2 regions of the Peribacillus sp. ACCC06369 genome follow, and region 2 is predicted to be linked to the other one. Evidence: riboswitches for the same ligand, from Rfam matches in the RefSeq annotation. Region 2 holds a riboswitch; the other holds the start of a gene.

Evidence for each region. Region 2 has a riboswitch for ZMP and ZTP ahead of QUF78_RS21930 (phosphoglycerate dehydrogenase). Riboswitches for the same ligand answer to the same signal wherever they lie in the genome.
Region 1: it holds a riboswitch for ZMP and ZTP, as region 2 does, so the genes downstream of both, QUF78_RS16120 (glutamate/serine transporter AimA) here and QUF78_RS21930 (phosphoglycerate dehydrogenase) in region 2, are expected to answer to the same signal.

The regions. Positions count from the first base shown of each region.
Region 1 covers NZ_JAUCEN010000002.1:3,146,762-3,157,226, reverse strand. Annotated here, with positions in the region: gene QUF78_RS16130 (ABC transporter ATP-binding protein) at 1-1,051, shown strand, start outside; ZMP/ZTP riboswitch at 2,044-2,122, shown strand; gene QUF78_RS16120 (glutamate/serine transporter AimA) at 2,179-3,771, shown strand; partial or broken gene QUF78_RS16115 (IS110 family transposase) at 3,785-4,318, opposite strand; gene QUF78_RS16110 (polysaccharide deacetylase family protein) at 4,665-5,339, shown strand; gene QUF78_RS16105 (cell wall hydrolase) at 5,908-6,525, opposite strand; gene QUF78_RS16100 (hypothetical protein) at 6,658-6,795, opposite strand; gene QUF78_RS16095 (SRPBCC family protein) at 7,060-7,539, shown strand; gene tatA (twin-arginine translocase TatA/TatE family subunit) at 7,831-8,082, opposite strand; gene QUF78_RS16085 (transcriptional regulator) at 8,157-8,363, opposite strand; gene QUF78_RS16080 (ZIP family metal transporter) at 8,489-9,658, opposite strand; gene QUF78_RS16075 (multicopper oxidase domain-containing protein) at 9,674-10,465, opposite strand, start outside.
Region 2 covers NZ_JAUCEN010000002.1:4,318,676-4,329,140, reverse strand. Annotated here, with positions in the region: gene QUF78_RS21955 (Type 1 glutamine amidotransferase-like domain-containing protein) at 29-667, shown strand; gene QUF78_RS21950 (iron chaperone) at 772-1,149, shown strand; gene QUF78_RS21945 (PTS sugar transporter subunit IIA) at 1,236-1,727, shown strand; gene QUF78_RS21940 (VOC family protein) at 2,080-2,496, shown strand; gene QUF78_RS21935 (GNAT family N-acetyltransferase) at 2,566-3,081, opposite strand; ZMP/ZTP riboswitch at 3,423-3,501, shown strand; gene QUF78_RS21930 (phosphoglycerate dehydrogenase) at 3,640-4,839, shown strand; gene QUF78_RS21925 (hypothetical protein) at 5,095-5,262, opposite strand; gene QUF78_RS21920 (hypothetical protein) at 5,259-5,420, opposite strand; gene QUF78_RS21915 (hypothetical protein) at 5,872-6,354, opposite strand; gene QUF78_RS21910 (FixH family protein) at 6,571-7,041, opposite strand; gene QUF78_RS21905 (PepSY-associated TM helix domain-containing protein) at 7,069-8,412, opposite strand; gene QUF78_RS21900 (M4 family metallopeptidase) at 8,811-9,872, shown strand; gene QUF78_RS21895 (protealysin inhibitor emfourin) at 9,905-10,222, shown strand.

The DNA.
Region 1 (10,465 bases), 1.2 Mb from region 2:
AGCACATGTAGCCAAAGAAAAAGACAGCATTATTGAGTTACATAGCATCACGAAAAAATATAGTCAAGCAACTGCCGTAGACAACATTTCCCTTAATATAAAGGAGGGTGAGTTCCTCTCGCTTCTTGGTCCAAGCGGATGTGGGAAAACCACTACCCTTAGAATGATTGGCGGTTTTGAGCTTCCAAATCAAGGCAGTATAAAGATCGATGGAAAAGAAGCAGGGAATTTGCCACCCAACCAACGTCCGGTAAATACGGTTTTTCAAAACTATGCTTTGTTTCCTCATTTGAGCATTTACAATAATATTGCTTTTGGATTAAAGCAAAAAAAAATATCAAAAGCGCAAATTGCAAGTGATACAACCGAAATAATCGAAATTATGGGGTTGCAGCAGCACATGGAAAAATATCCAAGACAACTTTCAGGTGGGCAGCAGCAAAGGGTTGCACTTGCAAGAGCTCTGGTCAACAAGCCAAGAGTGCTCCTTCTAGATGAACCACTAGGAGCATTAGATTTAAAGCTAAGAAAAAAGATGCAATTTGAATTAAAAAAACTTCATGAACAATTCGAAATCACGTTCATATATGTCACTCATGATCAAGAAGAAGCATTAATCATGTCCGATCGAATTGCTGTTATGAACCAAGGTAGAATCGAACAAATTGACACGCCTCAGCAAATCTATAACAATCCAAAGACTCTTTTTGTTGCCGACTTTATTGGGGAAACGAATGTAATAGATGTGGATCTATTAGAAAGCCAGAATAGAGAAAATCTATTAAAAGAGTTTTCCCAAGTTAAGAATTCAGATAAAAAGCTTGTAATAAGACCTGAACACTTAAAAATTACCCAAAGTCGCTTTCAGCCAAATCGAATTACGTTTGAGGCTAAATTGAAAAAGGTCCATTTTGTTGGTTCAAAAAGAGTGGTAGAGTGTGTATCAGGCTCTCAGGAGATTGTTGTTAACCTATCTGATGAGGAGCAAATGGATCATCTAGGTGAGAGTATTTGCTTGAGTGCTAGAAAAGACTTGGTGAAAATACTTTAATATGTGGGTAAGCTCTGTTTAGAGGAAACTTTTTACAGAGCTTTTTTCAATTTAAGTAACAGGTCAGCTGCTCAAACTTTCTAATACTTCATATTTTTATTTCAGTAAAATAACAAAAATATATAAAATTTTTTCGTTGGGTAATTCAGCTAAATCGACTTTCTCTTCAATGATTTTAAAATTTGTTAGGTGATATGCTTTTCTTTAGTTCTCTTACCAATAGAAGTACTGCTACTGTAAAAAGGACTATCAGGATTAATAATAGTTGGGTAAAATCTAATAATAGTTATTTCTCTTCAAATCCACCCATTGGTTAGTTTTTCTTACCTATTAATCTTACTATTGAAATTCCCATTCTTCACCGGAGTTAAGCAATTATTCCCGGAACAGTTCCGTTAAAACGAAGTCATACCTAGCCGATTGTAATAATTAAGGGATAATGATAGGAAAGATATTTTGTAACGGATTAGGTGAAGATGATCATGAAGCTAATCATCATATGTGGATAATAATGGTCAGATTTGGAAATTTAATCTACGTTCATCACTCTAGCTATGCCGAGTGTGTTTCACATTAGTTAAATATTATAGTCACTAATTAAAGTTGTGTATAAATTGTGGACGAAACAAAGAGAGATCTTCATCCCTCAGGTATTTTCCCCAACTTGTGCATGGCTTTTTTTTTGAGGAAGAAAAGAACAGTTTATGTAAATGTTGTTGGGATATAATTTGTAAAATATGAACGGTTTATTTTGCGCATATAAGCTCTTAAAGATTTTTAAGTATAATGTTAAAGAGAAATGATTATATTAATGTAGCATGTGTTCTGGAAAACGAATGTTTGTTTTTTGGACCTTGATTTTCCTATTTTATTCAAATTGAAATGAATATTGATAGGGAATTACGAAAAATAAATAAGATTATATATAAAATATAAATATTTTTAAAGTGTTGTGAAATTTTAAATAATCCTATATACTATAAAAAAACTATTTTCCTATATGTAACTGGCGCAACATGGAGAACCATGGGGGAGCATATAGAGTATAAGCCGCGCGCCTGGGCAAACACTTGATCTATAAATAGATCAAGTGTTTTTTATTTTCCTAGGAAGAGGTGTAGGTAGAGATGAGTAATATGCATAGAAAGATGGGGACTTTTGCTTTAACTATGACAGGTATTGGTTCTATTATCGGCTCAGGTTGGTTGTTCGGAGCGTGGAAAGCCGCCCAGATTGCTGGGCCAGCAGCTATTTTTTCTTGGATTATCGGTATGGTTGTAATTTTATTTATTGCATTATCTTACGCAGAGCTTGGGGCAATGTTTCCTGAAGCTGGAGGAATGGTTAAGTATCCTCAATATTCGCATGGTTCTTTTATTGGATTTTTAGCTGCGTGGGCGAACTGGATTTCTATCGCTTCGACTATTACCGTTGAGGCCATTGCTTCGGTACAATATATGAGTACGTGGCCTTGGGAATGGGCCAGATGGTCTCATTCCTTAGTTGATAACAATATCTTAACGACCAAAGGATTATTCATAGCTTCTTTACTATTATTGTTCTATTTCTTCGTCAACTATTGGACAGTTAACCTTTTTGCTAAGGCAAATTCATTTATTACTATTTTTAAATTAATTGTTCCAGGTGTAATGGCAGGATCGTTATTTTTTGCTGGATTTCATGGTGAAAACTTTACAAGTTCTCAAGGAATCGCACCATATGGTTGGGCAAGCGTTTTAACAGCAGTAGCTACTTCTGGTATAGTGTTTGCGTTTAACGGATTTCAAAGTCCCGTTAATATGGCAGGAGAAGCGAAGTCGCCGAATAAGTCTATACCAATTGCTGTTATTGGGTCTATTCTAATTGCAGGTTTTATATACGTTATTTTACAAGTTGTTTTTATCGGTGCAATCGATCCGTCTATGATTGTGAACGGATGGAGTCAACTGAATTTTAATTCACCTTTTGCAGATTTGGCAATTGCTCTTAGCCTTAACTGGTTAGCGATTGTATTGTATGTAGATGCGTTTGTATCACCGTCTGGTTCAGGTGCCACTTATACAGCTACAACTTCGCGAATGCTTTATGGAATGCAGAAAAATGGGTACTTACCGAATATCTTTGGTACATTACATCCACTTTATGGTGTTCCTCGTCCAGCGATGTTATTAAACTTAGGCGTATGTTTTATCTTTTTATTTTTATTCCGCGGATGGGGCGTACTTGCTGAAGTGATTTCAGTTGCTACACTTATTTCGTATATCATGGGGCCAGTTGCATTGGCAACTTTAAGACGTACTGCTTCTCATTTTAACCGTCCATTTCACTTAAAAGGTGCTTCTATTATTGCACCTTGTGGATTTGTTTTTGCATCGCTTACTTTATACTGGGCGCGTTGGCCATTAACAGGAGAAGTCGTTTTCATCATTGCCATTGGACTACCTATTTACTTTTATTATCAAGCTAAAAATAAATGGAATGGATTCAAAAAACAATTTTTATCAGGTGTTTGGATGCTTCTTTACTTAGGTTGTATGATTTTGATTTCTTATATTGGAAGTGAGAAGTTCGGCGGAAAAAATATTCTTACATTTGGCTGGGATATGGTGGTCATCGCATGTCTGGCACTTTGCTTCTATTGGTGGGGAGTTAAGAGCGGGATTAAAACAGAATACTTGGCTGAGGCTGAAAAAATCAACAAAGAATTTATTAATAAATAACTCTTAGTGTAGACAACCAGCGATTTAATTGGTTGATTGAGCTGACAAGACGTTTAACAACCATGTCCCTGTTAGACATAAGGACTCGAAGTTTTTCTAAGGATTCTGGGCTATGATGAATGAATGTATAATAGCCATTTTTCACCATATCAGCGATGACGAGAGCGTCCTTTTTATCGCTCTTAGATTGGGTATTATCTCGGTTCTCTTTATTCCTTTTAACAAGGTGCGGATTTACGGTAACAACATCGCCGTTTTGTTCAAATAACCATTTTGATAGATTCAACCAGTAATGACCGGTAGGTTCCATGCCCACGATGGCTGTGCCTAAATGGTTTATTCGTTTAAGTTCTTTGATCCAACTTAGAAATTTAGTAAACCCCTCATCGTTATTTTCAAAGGTTAGAGGATGACCGACCACAATTCCTCGATAGTTAACAGCTCGAGCAACATGAAGTTGTTGTGCAATATCAATTCCTACAACAAGATGACGATTCGTGATTCTTTCAATTAGTTGATTTTGTTTGTTTTGCATTTTAAAATTCATAGTAGGCTTCCTCCTTAAGACTTTGAGTTAGATTGGTCTCTATACTCGTATTTTACTGAGGGGCTCTATTTTTTTCAAACCTGATATTTAACGATCTACAGGAATGCTAACGGGTGCTTTACTTCATTAAGGGAGTTGCTTTGGCAGCTCTTTTTCTTATAGAGCTATTGTGGCAGTTAGTCCGATTCCTTAGTGATTTAAGAAATTAGTTTTTCATTTGGGATTATCAAAGTCACCATTGATCAATGGGAGATAGAATCAAATATGGGAGAAATGATAATAGAACTATGCTTTTGAGGCACAATAAATTGAAAAGATATAAAAAGAATGCAAAGCGAGGAATTTTATGAAAAAGGTTGTAATGTTTTTCCTATGTCTTCTTATCTTAATTCTTCCATCACAAGTTTTTGCTCAACGAAAAGTACCTATTTTAATTTATCATTCGATTGACGAGTTTACTGGGCATGGTTCTAAGGAGCTATATGTAACTCCTGATAATTTCCAGAAACAAATGATTTATTTAAAAGACCATGGCTACACATTATTAACTTTTGATCGTTGGCAAGACATTAATAAAGAAAATAAACCCATTTTCATTACCTTTGATGACGGATACAAAAACAATCTGAATGCATTTGCTATCTTTCAAAAACTTGAAAACGAACGTTTTAAACCAAGTGGTACCATTTTTGTTATTTCTGACTTTATCGGTCGTTCAAACCGTTTATCGAAATCGGATTTAAAAATGATGGCTGATTCGGGTATAATCTCAATCCAGTCTCATACTGCTACACATCCTGATTTGGCGGAAATAAAAAATTATGAATATGAACTGAAAGGGTCCAAAGATAAAATTCAAAAAATAACAGGCAAACCAGTTAATGCTCTTGCGTATCCATACGGAAATTTCAATGACAAAGTCGTAGAAGAAACGAAGAAATATTATTTATTTGGACTTACGACAACTCCTGAACTATTTTCTGAGAAGGGCATTAAAGACGAACTTTATCTTTTACCATGAATTTATATCAAGTATTCAACTACTCTTGATGACTTTGCAAAGATAGTTGAAAGCGGTTCCTAAACCAGGTAATCGCTTTTTCTTTTGGAACCAAGGGAAAAGTACTTAATATTGTTTATAAGCAAATGGGTACGGAAATAGGAAAACATCAAATATAATTCAAAAGTTTAAGGAGATAGATATTGAACTAATTGGGTGATTTATGATTGAAGTTCTTTAAAAACAATGGAGTGGATGAATACCACCTTCGTGTGTCACCAAGTAACAAGCAAGCAATAGCTTTTTTTAAAAAAAGCAATGCTAGAACTTAAATTTGAGTTAGGTGTGAAAGTAATTAGAATGAAAGGTACAATTTAACTTTCACTCTTTTCAACTAACGGGTGCGTTAGCTGAAGCTCGGAGCTGTCTTTAAAGCAGCTTTTTCTTATGGGGGTGCCGCCAAGGGTACCGCAAAAAAGGTCGGGCAACTACTGCTCGACCTTTCAACTATACCCCACTACATAGTTAATGGATATTTATAATACGAAACTATAAAAATATCATTCCTCAATATGTATGTAGATTAGTTTTACTTTGCAAATAAGTGGTTGCCTATTCTAATGACTGTTTCCCTAGTGAAAATCCATTCATCTGTTGCCGAGGAAGGATTATAATAATAAACAGAACCATGAGTAGGATCCCAACCTTGTAATGCATCAATAACAGCTCGATAAGAATAGCTATTTGGGGTCAAATAATATTGCCCATCATGTACAGCTGTAAAAGCATTTGTCTGGAAAATAACATCGTAAGTATTTTTAGGAAAACCTGGCGTTGACATTCGGTTCAAAATTACTGCAGCGACAGCTACTTTTCCTTCATAAGTTTCTCCTCGAGCTTCTCCATGAACAACCCTGGCCATCATTTCAATACTATGTAATTTTTGTTGTGTTTGGAATCCAAAAACTCCATCTGGTAATAGTCCAGAATCTAGTTGAAGTTGATTCACTGCATGATCAGTAATTGAACCATAATACCCTGTTGGTTGACTGTTAAAGTAACCCATTTTCTTTAAATTTTCTTGTAAGTCATAAACTGCTTGTCCTTGACTTCCATTGTGTAAAATTTCTTGAGCAAAGATTGAATTTGGTATAAAAAACATGAAACAAATAAAAACAACAAACGACATTTTTTTTACATTTAACATCAAATAATACCACATCCTTCGATTCATTTTCCTACTATTCTACTTTAACATACAAGAAAAATAGATTTATCTTACATTATTCCTATTTTAAACCAAAATTTTAAAAAATTTTCAGGCAAATTTGTCTGTTTATTAGGTACCGCCTATTGCCATCAAGCTAAGAAAAAGGATTATATCCAAAACGAAAAAATAAGCTAATCTTTCTGTAAATGCTACTGAAGATAGCTTTTTTCGTTTTGGGGTATAAAGAAGTTTTAACTTGATGGGCATGCGGCAAGACTCCTTATGGAACTATCGGGGGGGCAGGGTAGTTGAAGAGTGCTGTTTGATCTGTATTCAACAATTGGGCCAGATTGTTAAAAAACACGAAAATGATTTTATTATTTTTTTAGTTATATAAATGTTTGGTAAAATAATAGCATGAACACAATTATGAGTATTGTTGATGATTTTTCTGAGCCTATGCAAACTTTAATTTTTGTGAATTAGTGATGAATCTCAAGGCTTTAAGGATAAAAGAAGGAGGATTAAATGATGAATGAATTTGGTACACTACATGAGTCAAACGGTCGTTATGCTTTAAGATTTGAACGATTTTTTCCTCATAATCCAGAAGATGTTTTCCTTGTCATTACGAATCCTAGTTACTTCTCCCAATGGTACCCTTTTGCCACAGGGGAGATGGATCTCAGACTTGGTGGCCAGATTGCCTTCGATGACGGTGAAGGAACGACATATAACGGTACCATTACAGAGTTAGAAAAGCCATATTTATTTGGTTTCCGTGAAGTTGATGATCTGATAAACATTTCATTGCAGGAAGAGGATAAAGGGTGTCGAATGATCTTTACCCATACTTTTAACGATGATTCATGGGCAGTTAATACCGCGGCAGGATGGCATAGGTGTCTGGATGTATTGGTCCAAATCGTCAATGGTAAACCAATTAAGTGGCACGATAACTCAACTAAGCTGCGTAAAATCTATAGTGAAGTATTTAATATGGAACGTTAAAACAATATAAAAAGTTATTCCATTATAGGGCGCGATTCTGGAAGAAGATTCGCTTTTCTTAATGAACTAACAGGTGCGTTAGTTCATTAAGAAAAAGTAAAAAAGTCGATTCCTATAACGTAAAGGAGATCGACTTTTTATGTTAGAATTCTTTTAGCGTATAAAATTTCAGAAATGGGCGGTATAGCTTGCTACTACAGATTGTAAACGTATACTTTTTTGTTGATATTCTAAAAATCAAAAAGCAGGAACGATTTTAAATTTTTAGGCATCACCTCATCTTTTTTACAATTAAAGGTGATCTTTGGTTGAATCAAAAAGTGGATCACCTGATTTATCCTGCTTCTTTTTATCTGTTGTTAACTCAGGATTTTCCCAATCTTCTTTATCTTCATCAGATACTAATCCCTTGGTTGCACCCTTGAATTCAGTTAAAGTACGTCCAAAGGCTCTACCGATTTCCGGCAGCTTTTTAGGTCCAAAAATAATCAAGGCAATGACAAGTATTAAAATTAAACCTGGTATACCTATACTTTGAAACATAATGCTTCCCCCAAGTAATTAAATTTTGTAATTCCTTTTAAATCATTTTTAGAATAACCTCAGTAAAAAAATCGTTAAAATCCAATATACTTATCAAGTTTTTTTAAGCCCTGATTTATTTTAATTACTGTTGAAGTTTTTGGTCGATAGTTCGAATCGCTACATAATTTTGAAATTGTACCTCTACTTATATTTGATGCTCTTTCTAACTCTAATTCATTTATGTCTTTTTGTTTATCCACCCATCTACCAAAATTACTTCTTTTTTTACCAAGTCTCATCACCATTGATGCTCCTTTTAATTAGTTTTAGCAGCGTTGGTTAATTTTTAATTCAACAATGTTGAACCCACAGCTCTACCAAGTTCGGGAATTGTTTATGGGTCCAAACAAGATTAAGGCATCCCTTAAAATTTCACAAAAAATGCAGTAAAGTACATGATTAATAGTCCAATCGCGAAACCAGAAAGGTTTAACCATGAAACAGATGCTTCATTATGTTTTCTATGATCTTCAATGAGCATTTTTGTTATTACATATATTACTTGAAGAATGGCCCCTGCTCCAATACCAAGGAATAAAGCTCCCCAAATTGGTGAGAAGATGAATCCGCCCACCCATGTACCCGCAATGGCGGGTGCACCTGCGATAACTCCAAGTAATAGAAAGTCTCTAAATCGAGGTGTGGCCTTTAATAAAGGAGCAGCGATTCCAATCCCTTCCGTGATGTTGTGAAGGGTAAACCCTATGATTAAAAAGGTTCCTAAAGCAGCTTCACCTAGTGCAAAGGAAGAACCAATTGCCAAACCTTCTCCAAAGTTATGAAGGCCAATTCCGGTAGCCATTAACAAAGCCAGACCAAAAGGGGAATATCCTTTCCTTTCTTGTTTTCTTTGTTGATACTGATCAAAGCCGATCAATAATAAAAAGGTTAAGGAAGCCCCAATTATGACAACCATATTCCCCTGAAATACAGAAGGTGCTTCTGCACCAATTTCAAATCCATCAGCCAGTGTCCCGACAAATAAGAATAAAAGGAGCCCAACGGTAAGAGCAAGAATCCCATTTATAGATTTTCGTGAGAAACGTTTCATAAATGGATACCACAACAACCCCAATGTGATCGGGACAATTCCAACGTAAAACCCGATTAAGCCGTAATTAAGGAAGTTGCTCCAGGTGGTTTCTGGAGTGAGTGTGGCAGCTGCAACTTCACCTTCCGTGATAATGCCATTCTCTGTGATTAACTTAATGGTATGTGGATCACCTTCCACCCATGGGTAAGAGATGGTCACCTTTCCCTCATCAAATCGTTCAAGTTTTGCTTGAGGAGAGACATTGTAATTCCACACCGAATCATTAACCATCACTTGAGAAATCGTTAAGGGTTTGGGTCCGGTATTACTAACAGATAATTCGAAACCGATTTTAGTTACCTTGATGCGTTCAATGTTCAAGACTTCTATCGGTGCTGCAGGATCTTTTTCTACACCTGCTCCATTTTTCAGCACCCATCCTAGCACCCCTATAAGTAATACTAACGGTATTAAAATAGTAATTAACCATTTGCCCTTCATATTATCCCTCCTTTTTTACTCGACCTCAAAGAATCCCATCCAGCCTAACTCAGCAAATTCACTTACATGGGCATGAAACATATATGTTCCCTTGTATGGAAAACGAACTTCAATAATTCCACGTTCTCCCTGACATTGCATGATGGTATCTGTGAACTGAGAGGGGTTATCGTTTCTGCCGGTTGGATAGTACGTAAAGTAATTCGCATGCAAATGAAACGAATTTAATAAGTCGAATTCTGTTAAATTACTTAGATAGATCCTTACGAGTTGATCTTTTTTGATTTTAATAGGGTGATTCATAAATGCGAAGGCATAGCCATTCACCGTATAAAACTCGTTTTCGCCGTCTAAATCCAAATCAAATCCATTCATAACCATGTTTAACTCTAAAGCCGGCTCTCTTGGCTTCTTAGGATCAATAATAAAATTACCGTATAAGCCTTTATGGATATGGCGGGCTAGGGGGAGTACATGGCAATGGTAAATTTGTAATCCGTATGGCTTCGCTTCAAATTCGTATGTGAATTTTTGTCCAGGATAAATAGAAGTTAAACCGTCCATCTCTGGAGGATGGATTCCGTGAAAATGAATAGAGTGGGGGTGGCTGCCCTGATTAATAAAGTGAAACCGCAAAAGGTCCCCCTCGGTACAACGAAAAGATGGTCCTGGAATTGTTCCATTATAAGTCCAGCCTGGAAATTTAATTCCTTTGGCAATTTCGATTTCTTTATCAATTGCCACTACGTCATATTCCCGGAGTGTTTGACCGTTGGGAAGCTTGGTTTCTTTTCCATAATCAAACTC
Region 2 (10,465 bases):
GGAAATAACGAACGAAGGAGATAAAAATATGAATCTTTGTTTTATTGGGGGAGGAAATCCTTTAACAGGGGAACTTGATGAGGTCATGAAGCGGATAGCCACTTATGTTGAACCTGAAAGCAGGGTTTTGATCATTCCGTTCGCTACAGAACATGCAAAACGGGATGGATGGTTTCAATCTGCTAAAAAATCATTCAACGATATAGGTGTAGAGAATATTCAGCTTCTTAATGATGAACTTGGCAATGAAGAAATGAAAGCAAATATATCAGTTCAAGATGTACTTTACTTCACTGGAGGAAGACCCGAAATATTAATCGAATGTATGGTCAATAAAGGTTTGATTCAAACGGTAAAGGAATTCAAAGGTCTAATGATAGGTGTTAGTGCAGGTGCGCTGGCTTTTTGTAAGGATTGCCTTATAACGAAAGACGAGGATTATCCTGAAACCCAAATACTGAGAGGACTTGGATTGGTGGACTTTAGTGTCGAAGTCCATTATGAAGAATCTGTGGATGAAGAACTGATACTTTTATCAAAGGAGAGGGATATATATGCCATCCCAAATGGAGGGGCCCTATTTTGGAATGATGAGGGGGTAACATCGATTAAGAACATTTTTCACTTTAGTGACACTAAAAAAAATAAAAATATAGAAGGAAAATGATTCTTGAATCGTTTTGTGTTTGGAGCCCTTTTTCTTAAGGGTAACGGAAAAGGATAGGGTATAATAGTGGGCAGTGATCGTTTAGATTATGAAAGGAGTTAAACATGGAGGAAATTCAATCAATTGATGAATACATTATCCAATTTCCCGAAGAAGTTCAGGAGATACTGAAAACGTTAAGAAAAGTCATAAAAGATTCAGCACCGGCTGCAAAAGAAAAGATCAGTTATCAAATGCCCACTTTTGCTTTAAACGGAAATCTGGTGCATTTCGCTGCCTATAAAAAACATATTGGATTCTATCCAACTCCAAACGCGATTTCTGCTTTTGAACATGCTTTATCTGAATATAAATGTTCAAAAGGAGCCGTTCAGTTTCCACTTAACAAGCCAATTCCTTATGAATTAATAACCAAGATGGTTACATTTAGAGTGGAAGAGAATAAGAAAAAAGCAGAAGGTAAATTGAAAAAGAAAAAATAATTTCTACTATTATCAGAATTTACAAAACACTAAATGTAAGCTGTAAGAAGCTTAAAATCAACTGGAAAGAGAAAGGCAGGAATAGTATGTTTAAAAAATTATTCGGTAACAAAGAAAAAGTGGAACAACTGCTTGCTCCTATAAATGGACAAGTAATAAATATTGAAGATGTTCCGGATCCGGTATTTTCCGGTAAGATGATGGGGGACGGAATAGCGATTCTTCCTGAGGAGGGGCTCGTTGTTTCTCCTATTGATGCAGAAGTGATCCAGGTTTTTCATACTAAACATGCTTTGGGCCTTCGCACGAAGCATGGCTTAGAATTGTTAATTCATATTGGATTAGAAACAGTGAACCTTAAAGGCGAGGGATTCGAAGTCCATGTCACAGAAGGGCAAAAGGTAAAAGCAGGGGACAAGCTTGTTACATTTGATATTGAATTTCTAAAATCCAAAGCTCCAAGCATCGTAACTCCGATTGTTGTCACGAATGGCGACCTGGTTGAAAAAATAGAAAAAACAGATAGTACACAAGCAAATATTAAGGAAACACAGATTATGAGTGTTTATTTGAAGTGAAAATAAAGGTCCTTTATTAGACGCGATTCTACATGTCTACAAGTTTAGCAAACGGAATCATTAGCCTCACGGATGCTTATGTTCTAATGAAGCATGAAAATTATTGAAAGCGACCTTTCTGCTTTACGAAGCCTGCACGGCGGCATTGTGGAGCGGGATAGTTGAGATTGGAACTGATCCAGGCATGCACTTGCAGTGAAAGCGACGTTCGGCGTTGAATGGGATTTATTATGCATACCTAATAGGAGGGAGGCACGGTGAGCTCTCCTTTTTTGCTGCAAGCAGGATTATCGGGAAGTGCAGCGAATAGTAGGTGAATGAACATAAAATAAATCAAGCGAGGGTGAATTTGATGGGAGTTCAAGCAGAAAAGATCTTTGTAAACTTGCCTGTTAAAGATTTGGATGCCTCAATGGGATTTTTCACAAAGGTCGGCTTTGAATTTAACGAGCAAATGACCAATGAAAATGCAACGTGCATGGTTATCAGTGAATCCATATATGTCATGTTATTGGTGGAAGATTACTTTAAAACGTTTACCAAGAAGGATATCCCGGATTCAGCAACAACTACGGAAGCAATCGTAGCCCTATCGGTTAAAAGTAAGGAAGAAGTGGATGAGGTCGTGAATAGGGCACTGGATGCTGGCGGAAAGCCATTTAATGAAGCAATTGATCATGGTTTCATGTACGGTTGGAGCTTTAAGGATATCGACGGTCATTCTTGGGAAGTGTTCTACATGGACGAAAGCGGATTTAATCAAAATTAAATCAAATGAAAGACACAATCCTTCACTTAGGATTGTGTCTTTTTTTGAAGTTCGGTGCCGTAGGTTTATTCATAACAATACCGGGCTAATATCCTTCCATTCATAAACCAATAGATTTATTTCAGCGCCAGCGATTTTGATTTTTTCGGTTTTAAGCAATTCAGCACCAAATGCCTCATAGAAGTATCGAGATTTATTATCTTCAAGCACCTCGACGTAAATAGTCTTAAATCCCAGATCTTCGAATTTAAAGAATAGTTCTTTGATGAGTTTCTTACCTATGCCCATTCTTTGAAAGTTTTCGAGAATATATATCGCAGTTAAATCACCAGAATCCTCAGCCTTATTCGTTTCCCTTTTCCCTCCACTTATAAATCCTACTATTTTTCCCTCGTTATTCTCTGCTACATAAATATGATTCCCATCACTGGATATATTCTTTATCCATAAATCTTTCCTTTTCTCATACGACAGATTATCTAGAAAATCACTTGGTATTATATTTTCATAAGTGGTTCTCCAGCAATCCACATGGACTATTGCTATACCTTCAGCATCAGCAAGCGTTGCCTCTCTTACTAACATATTAATTCCCCCTAATTATCTTTTAGTTTGCTATACTTTCTGTGTTTTACTAATATTATCCATTTTACAACAAAGCTGTCCGAAATAGTCCAAGAATATCAACAGACACATTCAACAGTGCCTTTTTCCAACGAGTAATAGCCAATAATTAATTTCGTCGATATATTCCTAATTTCGGAGATAAAACGATAGATTTCGTCGATATATATCTAATTTCGGAGATAAAACGATTAATTCCGTCGATAAAGTTCTGGTGAGATGTGACTTCTTCAAAAAAAGAGATAAATCTTTAAAATGATATTGAAGATTGCTGAATAATTTGATAAAATAAAATAAATGAAAAGACTATGTGCAACTGGCGAAACACGGATAACCGTGAGGGAACACATAGTGTCGTAGCCGTTCGCCTGGGCAGAGGTAAGGGATTTTATCCCTTGCCTCTTTCTGTGTATTTACAGAGGATAGTAAAGGTTTAGAGAATGCAGATTTTTACGGATTCAAAATCTTGTCAATATTTTGAAACTTCAAAACTATCATAACCAAAGAGGAGCAAACAAAATGAGCACAGTACTTTTAGAAAAAGTCAAAACGATCAAAGCGTTAAATAATATTGCCGAAAGCGGGCTAAATGTATTCAACAAAGGCGATTTCAAAGTCGACAATGACAGTGAAAACCCTGATGCGATCGTGCTTCGCAGCTTTAACATGCATACTATGGAATTCGGCGATCAGTTAAAAGCAATCGCAAGGGCAGGGGCAGGAGTCAATAATATTCCGGTCGACAAATGCACAGAGCAAGGAATCGTCGTTTTCAATACACCTGGAGCTAACGCAAACGCTGTAAAAGAAATGGTGCTAACTTCATTAATGGCTTCATCTCGTAACCTGTTTGCCGGTGTGGCCTGGACAAAGACGCTGGAAGGCGAAGGAGAACAAATTCCAAAGCTTGTAGAAGCAGGAAAGAAACAATTCGTTGGTAAAGAAATCAAGGGAAAAACTCTTGGCGTGATCGGTTTAGGAGCGATCGGTGCACTTGTAGCGAATGATGCCCTGGATTTGGACATGGATGTCATTGGGTTTGACCCGTTCATCTCTGTTGATACAGCTTGGAACTTGTCCCGCAATGTACAACGCGCCATGACAATTGAACAATTGTTTGCAGAATCTGATTACATTACAGTACACGTTCCATTAACTGATGACACTAAAGGAATGTTTAACCAAGAAACATTTGGCATCATGAAGCCTGGCGTACATATCTTGAACTTCTCACGCGGCGAGCTAGTGAATGAAGCGGATATGGAAGCGGCACTTGAGAGCGGGAAAGTTGGCAGGTTCATCACCGACTTCCCGAATGAAAATGTGTTGAAAATGAAAAATGTCGTTCCAATTCCGCATCTTGGTGCCTCTACACTAGAATCAGAGGAAAACTGTGCCATCATGGCAGCTCGTCAGTTGAAGACCTTTTTAGAAACAGGGAACATCAAGAACTCTGTGAATTTCCCGAATACTGCCATTCCTTATACAGGAAATCGTCGTGTGGCAACTTTCCACGAAAACGTTCCTAACATGGTTGGGCAAATCACACTGGCTGTATCTGGCTTTAATTTGAACATCGCTGACATGGTTAACAGAAGCCGTGGGGGATATGCGTATACGATCATCGACATTGAGGGTGAAGTAAACGGCGATATCATTCCTGGTTTGGAAGCAAAAATCAAACAAATCGAAGGTATCGTCACAACTCGTATTATCTAATTGGTACCGGAAGATAGATGATAAATAGTGAAAGCCTCAATTCCTTTAAGGAGTTGGGGCTTTCTTTAGGCTTTGTTAATGTTTTTGAACAAAAAAAGCCACTTATTGTGGTGATCATATTAAACTGACTCACGTGTTGAGAACGAACTCAGCCTGGCTCGGGTTATGCCGTGCAGCTCGATACAGTCAGTAGAAGTCAAAACTTCTTCCATCACGAATTGTTTAAGATCGAACTTCTCCAAGATTAAAAATCTGTCATGGTTTCACTTCCGTTTCTTCTTCATAATGTACAAACAACATCAAGTAGATTGCGAATAGAAGATGCAAATAAAGTGGAATATTCTTATCGTTTTGAATGACAACAAATATGAAAATTCCATATAGCAAAATTGGAATGGTTAAAAGGATTCTGAGCTTAGTCACATGTCATCCTCCCATTTATCCTCAAATATTAATACATCAAGCATTTGAGCCACTTGAAAATCCTTTTCTGCAATTGCATTTATTAAACTTGTACAATTATTTTCCCTAAGAACATCTGCTAATAATTGTAAATCCATTGTCATTACTGCTGGTTTCATAGTGTCCCCCTTCTAATTTACCAAATATTCTGTCAGTTCTGTTATTACAATAGTATGAAGTACAGGGAAAATGCTGTCAATCAATATTCCATCTGTACTCATTTTGAGTTAATGGATTCAAAAGTTATCTACCAAAATCACTATCTCATATATTAATCTGCATAGTTAGATAGTCATTGGTGTGCCTCCTTGCATCCGTTCACTTCAGCGCATCGCCTTTTCCGTTTGGGAAAGGGTTTATTTTTTGCCATCCTATGTGGGCATCGGGATTACATCAAAATGTAATATCATGATGGGAAACATTTGAAAAGATGAGGTATCAGAAAAGTAATCCCTAAATTCTCAACCAACCTGTCAGTTCAATAAGGCTTTTGGTAATTTGCTATAGGAAAGAATCGTCCCTAGGAAATACAGAGACGATTCACACCCTTTCTACACAGAAAGGATTTCCCTATGTTGTTCTGCCCCAAAAATTCTGATACTGATGAAGGATATTCGATGTTAAAAAAGCTCCAACAGGAGGTAATTGCTCGGCATAGGTATTACCACTAACAGGAAATTCATTCAGAGCTATATCAGTAGTGGCAATCCACGATCCAGACTCACCTGCTTGTAAAGAGGGAGGCTTCATAAGAAAACGTCCGCGTAAAATAAAATGTCGAACTCTAATCTGGAAATCATCAATAATGGTTAAGTTGCCAGAGAATGTGGCATAAGGTGAATCGAATGTGAGTTGTTTGGTGCTTTCATTCCAGAAGCCATTAATCGGAATAGGTGTACCACGAAAATTAGCCGTACCACTTACTCTATTATCTGTAATGGAGTTAATGTTAAGTGTTCCCCAAATAATCGTTCTGCCAGCTATTGAAGAGTGGATACCCCATACAGATGGGAATGGAAAGCTAACCGTAGCAGTTCCCTGTGAAGTTACCAATGCTATGCCCTCCCTTAAAGTTTGTTTATGTTCTGAGGAAGCTCCCTTGTTTATAGGAACAATCCAGTATATGCGGCACGAGCAGAATAATCCAATAAATAAAGGTGAAGCATTACATACCCTGCCTGTAACTGCATCCTCTCCTAACCATCGTGGTAAACAAATATCCATAAAAAATCCGGTCTTCAAATGAAAACCGGATTTCAAATAAATTTATTAATGATGATGTTCATGACTTTCTTCTTGTTTTTGGATCCCTTTTTGCAAGAATTTCAATTCACTTTCAGACAGTTTTCCTACGATAAACTGTTTTTGAGGCATAATGATTGAACCATCGTTACTAGCATGTACTTTTATATAGTATAGGCCATCACTATCAAAGTTTTTACGTAAAGTATAAGTGCCGTTTACCTCTTCCTCAGCTTGTTCCATACTATATTTGAGAGAGCCATCTTGTTTCCATATCTCAAAATGAACATAATCTGCGTTTTCAACCTTTTTACCACCTTGAGTAAGAACAGCCTTTATCGTCTCCTGTGTATTAGCTGAAAAGGATGCTGGTATAATTATTTCAGCTTCAAGTGGTGTTTCTTCTTTGTATAGATTAGTGACATCCTTTTCAAGTGAACACGCACTTAACAATAGGCTGAAAATAAAGATTAAAGAAATACATATATATTTTTTCACGGCAAAAACCACCCTTTACATTTCGAATTATGCATTCAAAAACTTCTTAACTGCAGATATTCGTTTAATAATTAACCAGTCAATTAGCCAAACAACAATAAGAGACAAACCAACCAAAGGAAACAAAATTCCTAGACCTATTAACAGAAATAGAAAGAATCTCATGTTCTTTATAGGAGGAGCTTTTGGTGCACCTAATCCTTTTTTCGGCTTTCGCTTCCACCATAAATAAAATCCACTAAATGCAACAAGGATAATTCCTAAACAAATAAGAAGGCTGATTATTTGATTAATCAAACCAAATTGAGTCCCTTTATGCAAGGTAATCCCCCAAGCAACTATTTTTCCTATTAAACCGTAATGATCATAACGATAATCAGCTAGAACAGCACCGGAATATTGGTCAATATGAATAGTTGCTTCATCTTGTGCTTTCGGTGGAAAAGCTGACAATGTATAAACGCCATCCGTTTCTTTTGGAATATTAATGCTATAACTTCGATGCATACCCTCACGATTCGCTATCGTGACTACATCATCAATGGACAGTGGGATAAAACCTTGAATATCTGAGATAGGTACATCTAAATTTTCTGCAGCCCAAGGAACATCTGCAATGTCTTTTGTTTTAATTAAGGATGTTGGAGCACTTCCTGTCCATATGGAAGGAGGATACCCAGATCCGGAATTGGTAGCTAACGATTGAAAATTACTTCCCCAAAAACCTGACCAAGGCAAACCTGTCATAATTAAAAATAACATTCCTGCTGATATCCAAAATGCAGGTACTGCATGTAAATCTCTTCTGAAAGTATTTTTCCCTTTATTTATTCTTGGAAAAAGAACACCAGAAAGACTTAGCTTATTTTTGGGATACCATAAATAAAGACCAGAAACTATTAACACAACTGCCCAACACGCAGCTAACTCTACAATTCTATCTCCCAAGGTGCCAGCCATCAGTTCACCGTGAATTTCCTCGATTTTATCCATAATTCTGTCTTCATCATTTAACTCTCCAATAGATTTACCTGTATAGGGGTCTATAAAAATGGTAAGAGACTCATTATTAGTAGTAATGCTCACTTCGCTTGAACGGGAGGCATTTTCTCCGGGATGATATTTTGTCACCACTGCATCTGGGTATAGCTTCTTCACTTTCTCAATCTGCCGAGATGCTGGTAATTTATCTCCTTGCGGTGTTACCTCTTGGTAGTCTTGATAAAGTACTTGTTCAATCTGTGGCTTAAATAAATAGATTGAACCAGTAACTGCCAGAATGATAAGTAAGGGTGCAAAAATAATTCCAGCGTAAAAATGCCATCTCCATACTGTTCTATACAGAGCGGCGTTTGGTTGTTTAGTTTCCATTTATACAGGACCTCCAAGTAGTACTATTAAATTCACCTATATAGATGATAAAAGAAAGTTGTGAGAAAAATATGAAATTTATTCAAAAAAAGGAAGTTTGAATTTGTTAAAGATGAGATGGTCATTCCAAATAAGAAGAATAACTGGAACAAAGGAGCGAACGTAATGAGAAAGAGTTTGCGATTGGTAGAGTTGGAAGGAATGGAGGGAAATGGGGTAAGTGCGGCGAAAGTAATCTATAGAATGTCTTGAAGATAGGAAGAGCAGCGAGACAACAATGTAAACGGATCAGAGATAAACTGCTAATGAAGATGAAGACAAACACATTAAGGGAAGCAGCACACTTGAAAAAAGAAACTGTAATAGATCGTAAAAAAAATCATGGAGGGGTGTTAAATATGCACAAAAGAGATTGTTCCAAATTGAAGTGTCAGTGTTTCATTGTACCTAACTATATTCTTGAGAATTTGGCACAAAATGAAGTGGAAGAAGCACGGATCAGTTTAGCGAAAAGCCGTCAAATGCGCAGGCGCAGAATTTTGAAAGAATATGATATTGACGGGGTTGTTGCTTTAACTGATGCAGGATCTGGGCGTCATGGTGAATCTGCCCGCCATGTTTATGATTGTAAAGGAGGAACCAAGCTCCGGGAGAATGAGGCTAGGAAAGAAGGAGATCGATCAAGTGCAGACTCGGTAGTTAACGCTGCATACGATTATAGCGGAGTTGTGCGTGATTATTTCAAGGATGTCTTGCACCGTAATTCAATTGATAACCAAGGCCTTGATATCATTCTGAACGTTCATTATGGGAATAAATTCACGAATGCCTATTGGGACGGGGATGAAATGGTATTTGGTGACGGAGATGGGGTCATCTTTAGCAATTTTGCCAATTCACTCGATGTAATCGGACACGAACTGACACATGGGGTTACGCAGTTCACAAGTGGATTGGAGTATGAAGGTCAGTCGGGGGCCTTGAATGAACATCTTTCGGATGTGTTTGGAATTGCCATAAAACAATTTCATTTAAAGCAAACAGCTGGTGATGCCGATTGGCTAATCGGTGCTGATATAATGGGACCAACACTGAAAGGACAGGCCCTCCGTTCGATGAAAGCACCAGGTACTGCATTTGACAATAAGTTGATGGGTAAAGATATTCAGCCAGATCACATGAGGAACTTCTATAAAGGAGAGCGGGATAATCATGGTGTCCATATCAATAGCGGCATACCCAACAAGGCCTTTTATCTAGTATCCATGGAGATTGGAACGGACAAAGCGGCTTTGATCTGGTTCAATGCAATGCAAAATTTATTTGCAACGGCAAACTTCAATCAATTTGTACAAATAGTCATCAAGGCAGCACAAAAACTTGTTGATAGCGGAGAAGTTACCAAAACAGCCATAGAGACAATCGAAAATGCTTTTAAAGCGGTTGGACTGCCTGAGTAGTCATATTCGATGAATAGGAGGCTTCATCTACAATGCATATCAAATTTAGCTGCATGGGGGGAATGGCCAACCTCGACTTGAATTTTCAGATAGATACAGATGAATTGCCGAAGGAGAAAAATGAGGAATTACAGAACTTAATGAAGACAGCGGACCTTCCTAATGCTCAACTAAATAAAATGGCCGGAGCTAAAGCTCAAGGGTTTGACTCGTTTTCATACCAGCTGGATATAGCTGATGAAAAGAAGAAACAGTCTTTCTCATTTACTGACACAACAGCTCCAGAGGCAGTTCGGCCCTTGTTGGATTACTTACGTAATTTGGCCATTGAAATAAAGATGGCAGAATGAAATGAAGGTAATGAAAGAAGGTCTATCTACTCAGATAGACCTTTTTTTACGTGGTTTTAAAACTTCACAAAAATGTCATTTTATTTCACTTTTTGTATGGATTTTGGCAGTTAGTTCTCTAAATGGACACAGATTAACAAGGAAAGATCGATCTAGAGCAGAAAGCTTGAAAAGGAAATTGGAAAGTATGGCCGTTTGATGGCAAATTGTAAAGAGTTAGCTATCAAACAGGTAATGGAATCA